Regions from separate parts of the Promicromonospora sp. NPDC023805 genome, predicted to be linked through region 3. Evidence: riboswitches for the same ligand, from Rfam matches in the RefSeq annotation. Region 3 holds a riboswitch; each other region holds the start of a gene.
The links. A riboswitch is a leader RNA that binds a small molecule or an ion and turns the genes downstream of it on or off. The one in region 3 is predicted to bind cyclic di-AMP.
Positions count from the first base shown of each region.

Region 1: linked by a shared signal. The riboswitch ahead of AB0F70_RS20775 (NlpC/P60 family protein) and the one ahead of AB0F70_RS12860 (C40 family peptidase) in region 3 are both predicted to bind cyclic di-AMP.
Region 2: linked by a shared signal. The riboswitch ahead of AB0F70_RS12545 (NlpC/P60 family protein) and the one ahead of AB0F70_RS12860 (C40 family peptidase) in region 3 are both predicted to bind cyclic di-AMP.
Region 4: linked by a shared signal. The riboswitch ahead of AB0F70_RS16925 (NlpC/P60 family protein) and the one ahead of AB0F70_RS12860 (C40 family peptidase) in region 3 are both predicted to bind cyclic di-AMP.

Region 1 covers NZ_JBFAAH010000023.1:85,200-88,489, reverse strand. Annotated here, with positions in the region: gene AB0F70_RS20780 (universal stress protein) at 1-279, opposite strand, end outside; gene AB0F70_RS20775 (NlpC/P60 family protein) at 493-1,239, opposite strand; cyclic di-AMP (ydaO/yuaA leader) riboswitch at 1,290-1,482, opposite strand; gene AB0F70_RS20770 (metal-dependent transcriptional regulator) at 1,657-2,373, opposite strand; gene serC (phosphoserine transaminase) at 2,457-3,290, shown strand, end outside.
Region 2 covers NZ_JBFAAH010000010.1:152,438-155,727, reverse strand. Annotated here, with positions in the region: gene AB0F70_RS12555 (S8 family serine peptidase) at 1-429, opposite strand, end outside; gene AB0F70_RS12550 (hypothetical protein) at 666-1,559, opposite strand; cyclic di-AMP (ydaO/yuaA leader) riboswitch at 1,725-1,922, shown strand; gene AB0F70_RS12545 (NlpC/P60 family protein) at 1,971-2,660, shown strand; gene AB0F70_RS12540 (hypothetical protein) at 2,806-3,290, opposite strand, start outside.
Region 3 covers NZ_JBFAAH010000011.1:37,157-40,446, forward strand. Annotated here, with positions in the region: gene AB0F70_RS12850 (GNAT family N-acetyltransferase) at 1-77, opposite strand, end outside; gene AB0F70_RS12855 (NAD(P)/FAD-dependent oxidoreductase) at 115-1,710, opposite strand; cyclic di-AMP (ydaO/yuaA leader) riboswitch at 1,839-2,018, shown strand; gene AB0F70_RS12860 (C40 family peptidase) at 2,019-2,942, shown strand; gene AB0F70_RS12865 (NAD(P)-dependent oxidoreductase) at 3,066-3,290, shown strand, end outside.
Region 4 covers NZ_JBFAAH010000016.1:107,045-110,334, forward strand. Annotated here, with positions in the region: gene AB0F70_RS16920 (FAD-binding oxidoreductase) at 1-1,294, shown strand, start outside; cyclic di-AMP (ydaO/yuaA leader) riboswitch at 1,419-1,599, shown strand; gene AB0F70_RS16925 (NlpC/P60 family protein) at 1,599-2,360, shown strand; gene AB0F70_RS16930 (cytosine permease) at 2,578-3,290, shown strand, end outside.

The sequences.
Region 1 (3,290 bases), on a different contig from region 3:
GTCGCCGGTCGCGACCTCGGTAGTGGCGCGCACCCCGGCGTCCGCCACGCGCGCCTCCGCCTCGGCGAGAACCGACTTGGCGCCCTCCTGGATGGTCGTGTCGTCGAGGGCGGCGTACCCGCCGTCGAGCGACGCGGCCGTGAAGGAGGGCAGTGAATAGCTGCACACGATGTGCAGCGCCCAGCCCACGCGGTGCGCGTAGGCGGTGGCCCAGTCCAGCGCGTGCAGGCTCGCGGCCGACCCGTCTACCCCGACCAGTACGACCTCGGATCGCGTCATCGCAAGACCTCTCTTCGCCCAAGCACCATTGCAGTCCAACGCTACCGGCGGCACGCGCGTTATGGGTGACCGGTGGCATAAAGACTGCAGAACGATGCCACAGCAGAGATTCGCGAAGTAGAGCGCCTGTCCGGGTCTCCCTGGCGACACCAGGGAATTTCGGACAGGCGCTCTACTTCGCGAATCTCTGCTGTGCGGTACTACCTGGCTGGATCAGCCCAGGCGGATGAACGTGGGGTTCGACTGCCAGATGGTGCGGAAGTCGACGACGGTGCCCGGCTTGGACGCGTCGATCATCGTGTTGCCACCGGCGTAGATCGAGACGTGCCCGGGGGTCCACATCAGGTCGCCCGGCTGAGCCTCGGACGCCGGCACCTGGGTGCCGTAACCCGCCTGCGACGACGACGAGTGGGGCAGCTCGATACCGAGCTGCCCGAAGACGTACTTCGTGAAGCCGGAGCAGTCCATGCCGCTCGGGCTGGATCCACCGGAGACGTACGGCACGCCGATGTAGCGGCTCGCGATCGAGATCACGGAGTTGCCGATCGCCGACGCGGGGATGTCGACCGAGCTGGAGACGGCGCTGGCGGCTGCCTCGGCGGCCTCAGCAGCCTCGGCGGCGGCAGCCTCAGCGGCCTCTGCCGCCTCGTCCGCGGCGAGCTCTGCCTGGTAGTCCTCGTTCTCGGCGGCAGAGACCACGGAGACCGCGGACTTCTCGACGTTGAGCTCTGCGTCGGGTGCGACCGACACGACTGGTGCGTTGGACAGCGCCTCACGGGCCTGCGTCGCCAGCGCGGTGAGGTCGACCGAGTTCATCTTCGCGTGGCCGGTCTCCACCGGAGCCGCCTGGGCGACCAGAGCGCCACCGAAGGTCGAGACGAGGAGCGCGCCACCAGCGGCTGCGACCGCGGTGCGGCGGCCTACTGCGGCGTTCTGAGCAAGTTCGGTGAACGGAGTCACTGGTCGTCGCGCAGCCCGATGGCGAGCGCGAGTCGTACGTGCAGTCACGTAGTACCTCTCCTTGAACGCCTTCGAGGTCAGCTGTCGGGTTCGGGTGGGAGAAATCACCCGGCCGAGCAATCCCGAAGGAATACCCAGCTTCACCCCGAGGACGCACCCTGGCGCCCATTGGTGGGTCCCCCGCCTCTGTCATGCGGTCGTCTTGGGGCCCCGGCCGGTGACAGAGTTCGGCGTCCGTCCGAGGACCCCCACGAATAACTCCGTGGGAGCGGTCCGAACGTACCGGACCTCACCCTCGATGTCACGTTCCGGCAACGACTGCCAAGGTGTGTCGCGGGAGGGGTGCTGCCTTTCCGACAAATCGGACGACAAAGTGGACGGCAAACTGGACTGCCAAAGGCCCCGCGAGGGGTCCGATCAGACCGTCGCGACGAAGAGGTGGCGGGCCACGTCCTCACCGAGCTCGAGCGCCGTACCCGCGCCGTCCACGGCCACCGTGTAGGTCCCGCCGCTGTGCTGCGCCGTGATGCGGGAGCCGGGCACCAGGCCGGCCTCGGACAGGCGAGTCAGCAGCTCGATATCCGTCTGCAGGGGCTCGGCGATGCGGGTGAGCGACGCCGCGAGCGGCTCGCCCTTGACGCCCTTCTTCGCCGCCGCCTCGAACGCGGAAGGCAGCGAGATCACGCCGGTCAGGAACGGCACGTCGGTGTATTCCTCGCCGAGCTCCGACAGCCCGGGGATCGGGTTCCCGTACGGGTCGTGGTGCGGGTGGTCGAGCAGCCCCACGAGGCGCTTCTCCACCAGGTCGCTCATCACGTGCTCCCAGCGGCAGGCCTCGACGTGCACGTGCTCCCAGTCGAGCTTGATCACGTCGGTCAGCAGCCGCTCCGCGAGGCGGTGCTTGCGCATCACGCGCATCGCCTTGTCGTGGCCAAGCTCCGTGAGCTCGAGGTGCCGGTCGCCCGTCACGATCACGAGGCCGTCGCGCTCCATGCGGGCGACGGTCTGCGACACCGTCGGACCGGAGTGCCCCAGCCGTTCCGCGATGCGCGCGCGCAGGGGCGTGATGCCCTCCTCGTCGAGCTCGTAGATCGTCTTGAGATACATCTCGGTGGTGTCGATCAGATCCGTCACGTCAGCTCCCGTCATGCGCACAGCCGCCCAGTCGCCCTGGACACGTGCGGCCCGGGCGTCGGCCCAGGTTCTAGTCTAGTTCTGTGCCACTGACAATCCCGCCACACCTGCTGCCCACCGACGGCCGATTCGGCTCCGGCCCCTCCAAGGTGCGCCCGGGACAGGTGGATCATCTCGTGGCGAACGCGCACGTGCTCGGCACGTCGCACCGGCGGGCGCCCGTGAAGAACCTGGTGCGCCGCATTCGTGAGGGTGTCACGGAGCTGCTCGGCTCGCCCGACGGCTACGAGGTGGTGCTCGGCAACGGCGGCGCCACCGCGTTCTGGGACGTCGCCACGCTGTGCCTCGTGGAGCGCAAGGTGCAGCACGCGGCGTTCGGCGAGTTCAGCGGCAAGTTCGCCGCTGCTACGTCGCGCGCCCCGTTCCTCGCGCCCTCCCAGGTGATCTCGGCGGAGCCCGGCGCCGTCGCCTACCTCGAGGCCACCGACGACGTCGACGCCTACGCCACCCCGCACAACGAGACCTCCACGGGAGCGATGGCGCCGGTGCTGCGCCCGTCGGGGCCGGACGGCGCCGTCGTGCTCACCGACGCGACGTCCGGGGCCGGGGCCCTGCCCGTCGACCTGAGCCAGACCGATGCCTACTACTTCGCCCCGCAGAAGGCCTTCGCCGCGGACGGCGGCCTGTGGCTCGCCGTCCTGTCCCCCGCGGCCGTCGAGCGGGCCGCACGGGTCGAGGGCTCGGGCCGCTGGGTGCCGGAGTTCCTGTCGCTCACGACCGCCGTCGAGAACTCGCGCCAGGACCAGACGCTCAACACGCCCGCCGTCGCGACGCTGCTGCTCCTGGCCGACCAGGTCGAGTGGCTGATCGACCAGGGCGGGCTCGAGTGGTCGACGAAGCGCTGCGCGACCTCCGCC
Region 2 (3,290 bases), on a different contig from region 3:
CACCCCCCGCTCACGGGCGTAGGCGATGGCGTCGCGCATCAGGGCGTCGACGCCGATGATCGTCAGCAGCTGCCCGCCAGGGGCCGAGCCCAGGGAGAGGTTGATGACGTCGGCGCCGTTGTCGGCGGCCCACCGGATACCGTCCGCGATGTCCTGCGACGAGCCCGAGCCCGCCTCGAGGACCTTGACCGGAAGGACCTTGGCGCCGGGGGCCACACCCGCGACACCTATGCCGTTGTCGGCCGCGGCGGCGACGATGCCTGCCACGTGCGTGCCGTGCTCGTCGCCGTCGTTCTGGCCGTCGGGGCCCCTGAAGTCCCCCTCGCCGCACGGGCGCACGTCCGCACAGCCGGAAAAGGTGGCACCTGGCAGGAGCTGGCCGGCGAGGTCCGGCTGATCGAAGTCGACGCCCGTGTCGACGACGGCCACCACCGCGCCCTCGCCGGTACCGACCGACCAGGCGGCACCGCCACGGCGAGCGCCGCGGAGGTGGCGACGCCGACGAACGGTTTCCTGTTCATGTATGCCCCCATTGTCCGCTCGTGGGCCGGATACCCCCGAACTGGGACAAACCTATGAGGACCGGACAAGCGTGGAACAGGGCCGACGACGCGCGGCGGGTGAAATTTACATGATCGCAATCAGCAGGGGCGCGAGCTGACGCCTCAGGCCAACGCCTCGGAGAGCTCGCCCTCGTCCCCCGCTTCCCGGGCGAGCCGGAGCGCTGCGATCGCCGCACCGAGCAACAGGGCGACCACCCAGGCGCCCAGCTGGTGCCTGTCGGGCACCATGGCCGCCGAGGCGAGCTCGTGCCCCACGATCGCCGCCGCGGACAGCGGGTTCTCCGTGAGCGCGGATCCCGGCCAGATGTTCTCCTGCACGGCCAGGAGGGCCGGTCCGGCCGCCTGCAGCACCCACACGATGCCCGCGGTCGGCAGCCAGCCGAGAAGCTCGATCGGCCGGCTGTCCACCGCCAGGCCGAACGCGATACCGAGCGCCACCGCGAAGGTCCACCACGTGCCCGTGGGAGACACCAGGTTGCCCGGCACCAGACCCCACAACCAGCCGTCCAGGAGCACAACAGGCAGGGCCAGGGCGGGCCCGCGCAGGGCAGCCGGGCCCAGGGCCGTCAGGAGGCCGGCCGCCAGCCCTACGACCCCGGCAGCGACGGTGACGACCAGCATCCCGAGCGGCGCGGCGTCACCGGGAGCACTGCCGCGGAGCGCGAGCAGGCACGAGGCGCCGCCCGCCGCGGACATGGCGAGCAAGGTGCCCGTCGTCGCGGCAGCCGCGCCAGCCCTCGCCGAGGCCGCGATACCCGCCGTGAGACCGCCGAGGAGGCCGCCGATCAGAGCCATGATGACCAGGCCGACCACCGCGTCGTCGGTGGTGAACGGTATGGGCAGGAATTCGGCAGAGCGCACTGCCGAGGCCTCGGTAAGGCCTATGACCTCGTACAACGCCTGCAGGAGCCAGGGCAGAAACCCACCCACCCACCAGACGACGGCACTGATGGGAAGCACCCACCAGGCGGAGACGCGATATGCGCTTTCACCCATGCCGCCGAACGGTAGCCGATGTGTGTGATGTCGGTCATAGCCCATGAAGACCGGAACGGCGCAAATCTGCGCCTTCTGCGGGTGAGACCGGAATGCGTAACCCGATCGTGACTTTTCTGGGGAACGTGTGTACTTTGACTTCTGCCCCACCACATCGGTGGGACCGTGAACCGGACGCCGAATCCTGTCACCGGTTCATGACCAGACGTTCGAGACAGGAGCGGGGGACCCACCTTCCCGGACGACAGCACCATCGTCGCCCTCGGGGTGAAGCCGGACGGAACCCCCCAGTAGCCGTGCGGCCGGGTGTGTACTCCTACCCGAACCCGACAGCTGACCTCGCAGGCGGTACAGGAGACATTTAAGGTGACGAACTCCCTTCGCGGACGGCATCGTGACAGCCGGCCGGCCATGACACCGCTGAGCATCCTCGCTCGTACCGCCACAGAGAACGCAGGCACCGTAGCCCGCCGAGGAGCCATCGCCGCAGCAGCCGGTGGCGTCCTGATCTCGACCATCGCGACGACGGCCCACGCGGCCCCCGCCATGGACCTGAAGACCGACGTGAAGTCCGCCAAGCTGAACACGGTCGACCTGCACTCCCTCACCGCGGTGGCCAAGCAGGCTGTTGCCGCCGCCCCGACCGTCACCGTCCCGTCCGACGCGAAGATGCCGATCGAGATGGAAGCGCTGGGCACCTCGTCAGCCGCCGACGGCAAGAAGGGCGACGGCCCCGCCGTCGTCTCGGTCGACGCGCCGGACCCGGTCCCGCTCGGCGAGCAGGCCATCAACCTCGCTTTCAACTACCTCGGCATCACGTACGTGCTCGGTGGGGCGTCGCCGGCCGAGGGCATGGACTGCTCCGGCCTCGTCCAGTACACGTACGCGCAGCTCGGCGTGAGCCTGCCGCACTCCTCGAGCGCGCTGCTCAGCTCCGGCTACCAGGTCACCTACCCGGAGCCCGGCGACATCGTCTGGACGCCCGGCCACGTGGCCCTGTACGCGGGCGACGGCATGATCATCGAGGCGTGGGCCGCCGGTATGCCGGTGCGCTACACCGAGATGTGGCAGAACAGCCCGACGTTCATCCGCGTCGTCTGAGCCGGAGCGGAACCGCAGGCTCGGACGACGCGGATAGAGCCTGAGCTACCGCAGTACATCGACCGCAGTACATCGCGAGGCGTCGCCTCCGCGCCGGGTTTCCGCCCGACGCCGGAGGCGGCGCCTCTCGCGTGTCCGGGGTCGCTCACTCCGGCCAGTCGCAGTAGTCCGCGACGAAGGAGTAGAAGTCGGAGCGCGCGGAGTCGGGCATCGGCACGTGGACGGGCTCCTGCCGGACGCCGCCGACGCGCGCGGACACGGGCAGGAACGTGCCCCGCTTGTCCTCGGCCACCGCATGGACGTCGCAGCGGGCGGGCACCACGGCCAGGACCACCTCGCCGGTCCCTTGTCCCGCCAGGTCCCGGCCTACCCAGCCGGAAGCGTCGCCACCCGGGTCCGCGTTGCTCATCAGGGTCGTCCCGGCGATCCGGTCGACGGTGACCTCCGGGCCGCCGTCGACCGGCTCGATCCGCAGCGTGACCAGGGCGGTCAGCTCCCCGTCGCGGGTCTCGACGGGGACCTCGGGGTCGACGGTGAGGTCGGCGCCGGCCGCTACGGCCGCTGCCGAGCAGTCCGCCGCATGGTTCCGGGCGAGATGTCCTATGGGATCGCCCACCTCGTCGACGGGGA
Region 3 (3,290 bases):
GTGGTGGGGTAGCCGAGCTGGCCGAGGAGCGGAGCAATGACAGGGGCGTCGATGGGGACGGCGCGTCGGATATGCACCGCTCGATCCTAGGTCGTGGCCCGGTGTCGTAGGCCGTCAGCCGACGTCGCTCCCGAGTACCGCCATGGCCGCCGCCCGGCCCGGGATACCGCTCACGCCACCGCCGCGGCGGGCACCGGCGGCCGCCAGGAGAACCCGGGGATGCTCGGTCGCGACACCCCAGCGGCCGGACTCGTCGCCGGCGTCCGGCTCGGCGAACGGCCAGCTGAGGTCGCGGTGGAAGATGTGCCCGCCCGGCAGCCCGACGTCGCGCTCCAGGTCGACGGGGGTGCGCACCTCGAGGCAGGGGGCACCGTCGGCGTCGAGCGCGAGGACGTCCACTATCGGCTCGGCAAGCACGGAGTCGAGGGACGCGAGCGTGGCCCGGAGCGCCTGGTCGCGGGCGGCGTCGGGTTCGGCGCGGAAGAGCCGCGCCGGCATGTGCAGCCCGAACAGCGTGATGGTCTGCGCGTCCGTCCCGGCGAGCTCCGGCCCGAGGATCGTCCGGTCGGTGAGCGTGTGGCAGTAGATCTCGCTGGGCGGCAGGTCGGGGATGCGCCCGGCGGCGGCCTGGGCGTGCGCCGCCTGGAGCTGGGTCAGGGACTCGTTGACGTGCAGGGTCCCGCTGAACGCCGCGACGGGGTCGACGTCGTCCCGCAGCCTGGGCAGGCGGGTGAGCAGCATGTTCACCTTGAGCTGGGCACCCTCGGGGTGGTCGGCAGTCGCCGAGGGGTCCCCGCCCAGCAGCCGGTCCAGCTCGGCCGGGGCGCATGCCGCGAGCACGTGCCCGGCCGTGACGCCTCGGGCGCGCCCGTCGGCGTCGGTCCAGGCGACCTCCGCGCCGGAACCGCCGGAGGCCCCGGGATCGACGGCGGTGACCGTCGCCGAGGTGACTATCGTCGCGCCGGCCGCCACTGCGGCGTCGCGCAGGGCGCCCGAGACGGCACCCATACCGCCCACCGGCACGTCCCAGTCGCCGGTCCCGTTGCCGATGACGTGGTAGAGGAAGCAGCGGTTCTGCCGCAGGGACGGCTCGTCGACGTCGGCGAACGTGCCGATCAGGCCGTCGGTGGCCGCTACCCCGCGGACCACGTCGTCGGCGAAGGTGCGGCGCAGCACCTCCCCGAGGGGCTCCTCGAAGAGCGCGCGCCAGGCCTCCTCGCCCACCCCGTCGACCACGAGGTCCCGGACCGCCGACCGCGGGAGCAGGGGTTCGGTGAGCGTCGGCGCGAGCCGGCGGGCCACCTCGGCGGTCATGGCGTAGAAGCGGCCCCATGCCTCGAAGTCGGCGTCCGAACCGGTGAGCCGCTTGAACGAGGCGCGCGTGGCGACGTCGTCCTGGCTGTCGACGAGGAGGCCGCCGTCGGCCACCGGCGTGTACGAGGACCAGCGGCGGCGCTTCAGCGTGATGGGCAGGCCGAGCTCGTCGATCACCCGGCGGGGCAGGAGCGAGACGAGGTAGGAGTAGCGCGAGAGCCGCGCGTCCACCCCGGCGAAGGGGCGGGCCGAGACGGCGGCGCCGCCCACGTGGTCCGCACGTTCGAGGACGAGGACGGACCGGCCGCCACGGGCCGCGTAGGCCGCCGCGGTGAGGCCGTTGTGACCCCCGCCCACGACCACGACGTCGTACCGGGAACGCATCGAATCGGTCATGGACGCCATAGTGGCATGGGGCACAGATTGCCAAGGAGGTTCCATCACAGGTCGCTATGTGACCTAATCGTGACATTTGCGCGAGGGGCAGGTACGGTCGATCTCGCCTCTCCAGCAACGGGGAGGTCCAGGCCCGGACGCCGAACCCTGTCACCGGATCTTGGCAGCTAGAACGTGACAGGGGCGGGGGAACCAAGTAAGCGGGCACGCGAGTGTCCTTGGGGTGAAGCCTCCTTGTGAGGCCGGGTGAATCGCTCTCCCCACCCGAACCCGACAGCTCACTTCGTAGGCGTCCGAGGAGATCACTGGTGACCGTACTCACCGACCGCACCCACGACTGGGCGGACGACCAGGCAAACCGTCCCAGCAACCGGGGCAGGCACCGCGCCGACGGCCCCGCGCTCACCCCCTTCACCGCACTGACCCAGACCGCCGCCGAGAATGCTGCCCGGACGGGTGCCATCGCGGTCGTCACGTCCGGCATGCTGGCGTCGGTATTCACCCAGACCGCCCACACCGCCCCCGCCGAGACGCACACGCAGGCCACGCTCGCGAACGCGACGCCGGTCAGCAACACCATCAGCAACACCATCAGCAACACGGTCGACAGCACGACCCGCGCGGGTCTGGCCGAGAACCTGGTGACCAAGGTCAAGGTCACCCAGGACGCCGACTTCTACGCCGAGCGCGGACGCGTGTCCGTGACCCCGTACGCCGAGACCAAGGCGGGCATCGCCGAGGCCAAGGCGAAGGCCGAGGCAGAGGCGCGTGCCAAGGCTGAGGCCGAGGCGCAGGCAAAGGCCGAGGCTGAGGCAGCCGAAGCGGCCGCGGAGGCCGAGGCAGCCGCCGAGGCGGAGGCAGTTGCCGTCGCCGAGACGGTCGCCGACGCGTCCGGTCTGGGCCAGCAGGCCGTCAACCTCGCACTCGAGTACGTCGGTGTGCCCTACGTGTGGGGCGGAGCCTCCCCCAGCGGCTTCGACTGCTCAGGGCTCATCCAGTACGTCTACGGCCAGCTCGGTATCTCGATCCCCCACAGCTCGAGCGCGATCTCGACCATCGGGTACCAGGTCTCCGCCGCCGCGGCGCAGCCGGGCGACATCGTCTGGACGCCGGGCCACGTCGCCCTCTACGCGGGCAACGGCATGGTCGTCGAGGCCCAGCAGCAGGGCACTCCCGTGCAGTACGGCGACATGTGGCAGAACAACCCGGTGTTCATCCGGGTGACGGGCTGACGCCTACCACCACGCCGGACCACCACTCCGGACCACGAGGTGTGTCGCGCCAGCCCCCTGGCGCGACACACCTCGTTCTCGTCCGGGGTCTCGTTCGGGATCATGTCCGGTAACGTCCCGGGCGTGAAGATCCTCGTACCGGACGTGCCCTTCGACCTCGACTTCCCGGCCCTGCTGCCCGACGGCGGAGCCTCCTTCGCACCCGGCGGTACCAACACCGTCGTCGCCTATGCGATGAACGAGCCGGTCCCCGAGGAGCACACCGACGCCGAGATGCTGGTCACCTGGTCCAGCCCGCCCAAGATCCTCGCCGACGCCGCCCGCCGGCTCCCCCGGCTGCGCTGGGTG
Region 4 (3,290 bases), on a different contig from region 3:
GCCGGGCGCAGCCGAGTACGAGGCGGTGAGCCGCGCGAAGCTGGTCGCGGGCAGCCCGGCCTTCGTCCTGCGCCCCAAGACGGTCGGCGACGTGCAGGCGGCGGTCCGGTTCGCCGTCGGATCGGGGCTGACGCTCTCCGTACGCGGCGGCGGCCACAGCTTTCCCGGCTTCGGCACCAACGACGGCGGCATCGTGATCGACCTGAGCGGGCTCGCCGACGTCGAGGTGGTCGACGAGGGCCGCCGCCTCGTCCGGGTAGGCGGCGGCGCCACCTGGGGCCAGGTTGCCGAGGCGCTGACGCCGCACGGCCTCGCGATCTCCTCCGGCGACACGAAGAGCGTCGGCGTCGGCGGGCTGACGCTGAACGGCGGCATCGGCTGGAAGGTCCGCAAGCACGGCCTGACCCTTGACCATCTGGTGGCCGCGCAGCTGGTCACCGCCGACGGCGCGGTAGTGCCCGCGAGCGCCGAGGAGAACCCCGAGCTGTTCTGGGCGATCCGCGGAGGCGGCGGCAACCTCGGTGTCGTGACCTCCTTCGAGTTCGTGGCGCACCCGACGACGGAGGTCTTCTTCGGGAAGATCACGTTCCCCGCCGCGGAGACCGCTGCGGTGCTCCAGGGCTGGGCGGAGCACCTCCGCACGGCGCCCGAGGAGCTCACCTCGATCGCGAACCTGGCCAACCCGTTCGCGGGCGGCCCGGAGGCGCCGCTCGAGATCCATGTGGCGTTCGACGGCGACGACCCGGAGCTCGCGGCCAGGGCGCTCGACCCGATCCGCCGGCTCGGGACGGTGCTGGAGGACGACGTCGCGCTCCACGCGTACGCCGACATCCTCGTAGACGGCGCGGAGCTGCCGCCGGGTCTCGAGCTGCTCGGTCACAGCGGTTTCGTCGAGCGGGAGTCGGTGTCCGACACGCTGCGGATCCTCGCCGAGGTCGGCACGTCGGCGGGTTCGCCGTCGATAGCTATCCGCACCGTGGGCGGCGCGGTGTCGCGGGTCCCCGCCGACGCGACGGCGTACGCGCACCGCGGCGCGGAGCTGCTGGTCGCGACCGTGGCCGGCGGCCCGAAGCCGGTGATCGAGGCCGCCCGTCCCGGCATCGCGGCGATCTGGGCCAGGCTTGCCCCGCACGTCAACGGCGCCTACTCGAACTTCCTCGGCTCGACCACCGCGGACGACGTCGCGGCGGTCTATCCGGCGGCGACCTACGAGCGGCTAGCGGTGATCAAGCGGCAATACGACCCGAGCAACGTGTTTGCCCGGAATCACAACGTTCCGCCCGCCGCAAAGTGACCTATCTCATGCGGACAATTCGGGTCAAGTAGGACGCGAAGTATCCCGTGAGCCGTGATGCGATTGTGACTTCGCCGCCGAACGGGGTTAGCGTCGCTCCGGTTCGCGGGAAGTCCGCGGGCACTCGAGGTGGGCGCCGAGCCCTGTCACCGCCCCGAGACTGCAAAGACAAGGACAGGGACGGGGGAACCACGTAAGCGGGCACCGACGGTGTCCTTGGGGTGAAGCCGCACAGGTAGTACGCGGCCGGGTCATTCTCCGATCCGAATCCGACAGCTCACCTCGTAGGCGTCAGGAGAACCTCTTGACTACTCGCACGCCTGGGCGTCACCGCGCTGCCCGCAGACCCATCACCCCGCTGACTCCCCTCTCCCGCGCCGCGGCCCGGGGCATCTCAGGTGCCGCCCGCCGCGGCGCGCTCGTCGTCGCCGGTTCCGGCCTGGCAGTCTCCCTGCTCAGCGTTCCCGCGGACGCCGCGCCGGTGGCCGACAACAGCCCGTCCACCGCAGAGCTCGACATCCTGAACAAGACGTCGCAGGGCTCGGTCGCCGGGGCCGCGGTGGTCGACGCCGTGAACACCGCACCCGCCGTGCAGGTAGCGGCCGACAGCAAGTTCACGCTGGAGACGGGCACCATCAAGGTGACCCCCGCCCCCGAGCCGGAGCCGGAGCCGGTCGTCGAGGAGGTCGTCGAGACCGCCGCAGCCGTCGAGCCGGCCGTCCCGGCCGCCGCCGGAGGCTCCGAGATCGTCGCGATCGCCATGCAGTACCTCGGTGTGCCGTACGTCTGGGCCGGCGCGACGCCCGCCGGGTTCGACTGCTCCGGGTTCACGTCGTACGTCTACGCGCAGATCGGCATCAGCCTGCCGCACTCCTCGGCGGAGCAGCGCTACGCCGGAACGCCGGTCTCGCAGGCCGAGGCCCAGCCGGGAGACCTCATCTGGAGCCCCGGCCACGTCGCCATCTACGCGGGCGACGGCATGCAGGTCGAGGCGCCGGTTCCCGGCCAGTCCGTGCGCTACACGGAGATCTGGCAGAACAGCCCGACCTTCATCCGCGTCGGCTGAGCCGGAGGCGCAGCGAAGGGTGCGGGCCGAGGAACGAGGCACGCGCCCGCAGCGGAGCCGCAGGCTCAGCCGATATGGACAGAGGCTGAGCCGGAGGCGCAGCCGATATAGACAGAAGCTGAGCCGCAGCCCCGCACCACGCGCCTGACCACGAGGGCCCGCACCGACACGGTGCGGGCCCTCGTGCGTGTCACCGGCGGGTGGCATGATCACCGCCATGAGCGTCCCCACGGCGGTCGAGACCAATGCCCTGAACACCATCGACGAGTCCGAGCGGCGCGGTTCGCCCCGCAGCCTGTTCTGGCCGTGGTTCGGGGCCAACGTGTCAGTGCTCGGACTCGGCTACGGCTCCTACCTGCTCGGCTTCGGTGTCTCGTTCTGGCAGGCGACGGCGGTCGGCGCGATCGGCATAGTGGCGTCGTTCCTCTTCTGCGGGTTCATCTCGCTCGCCGGCAAGCGCGGTTCGGCGCCCACCATGGTGCTGTCCCGCGCGGCGTTCGGCGTGCGCGGCAACAAGCTGCCGTCCCTGCTGTCGTGGATCCTCACCGTCGGCTGGGAGACGGTACTCGTGGCCCTGGCCACGCTCGCCACCTCGACAGTGCTCGGGGCACTCGGCTGGGGCGGCGGCACCGTCACCAAGATCGTGGCCCTCGTGGTCGTGGCGAGCATCGTGGTGGCCGCAGGCGTCTTCGGGTTCGACCTCGTGATGCGGCTGCAGGTGATCATCACCGTGCTGACCGCCGTGCTCACCGTCGTCTACATCATCCTGGTGGCCGACCACGTCGACTGGGCGGCGGTCGCCGCGATCCCCGTGGGCGGCGCACCGCAGGTGATCGGCGGTCTCGTGTTCATGATGACCGGGTTCGGCCTGGGCTGGGTCAACATGGCCGCCGACTACTCGCGCTACCTGCCCCGCTCCGCCTCCGGCCC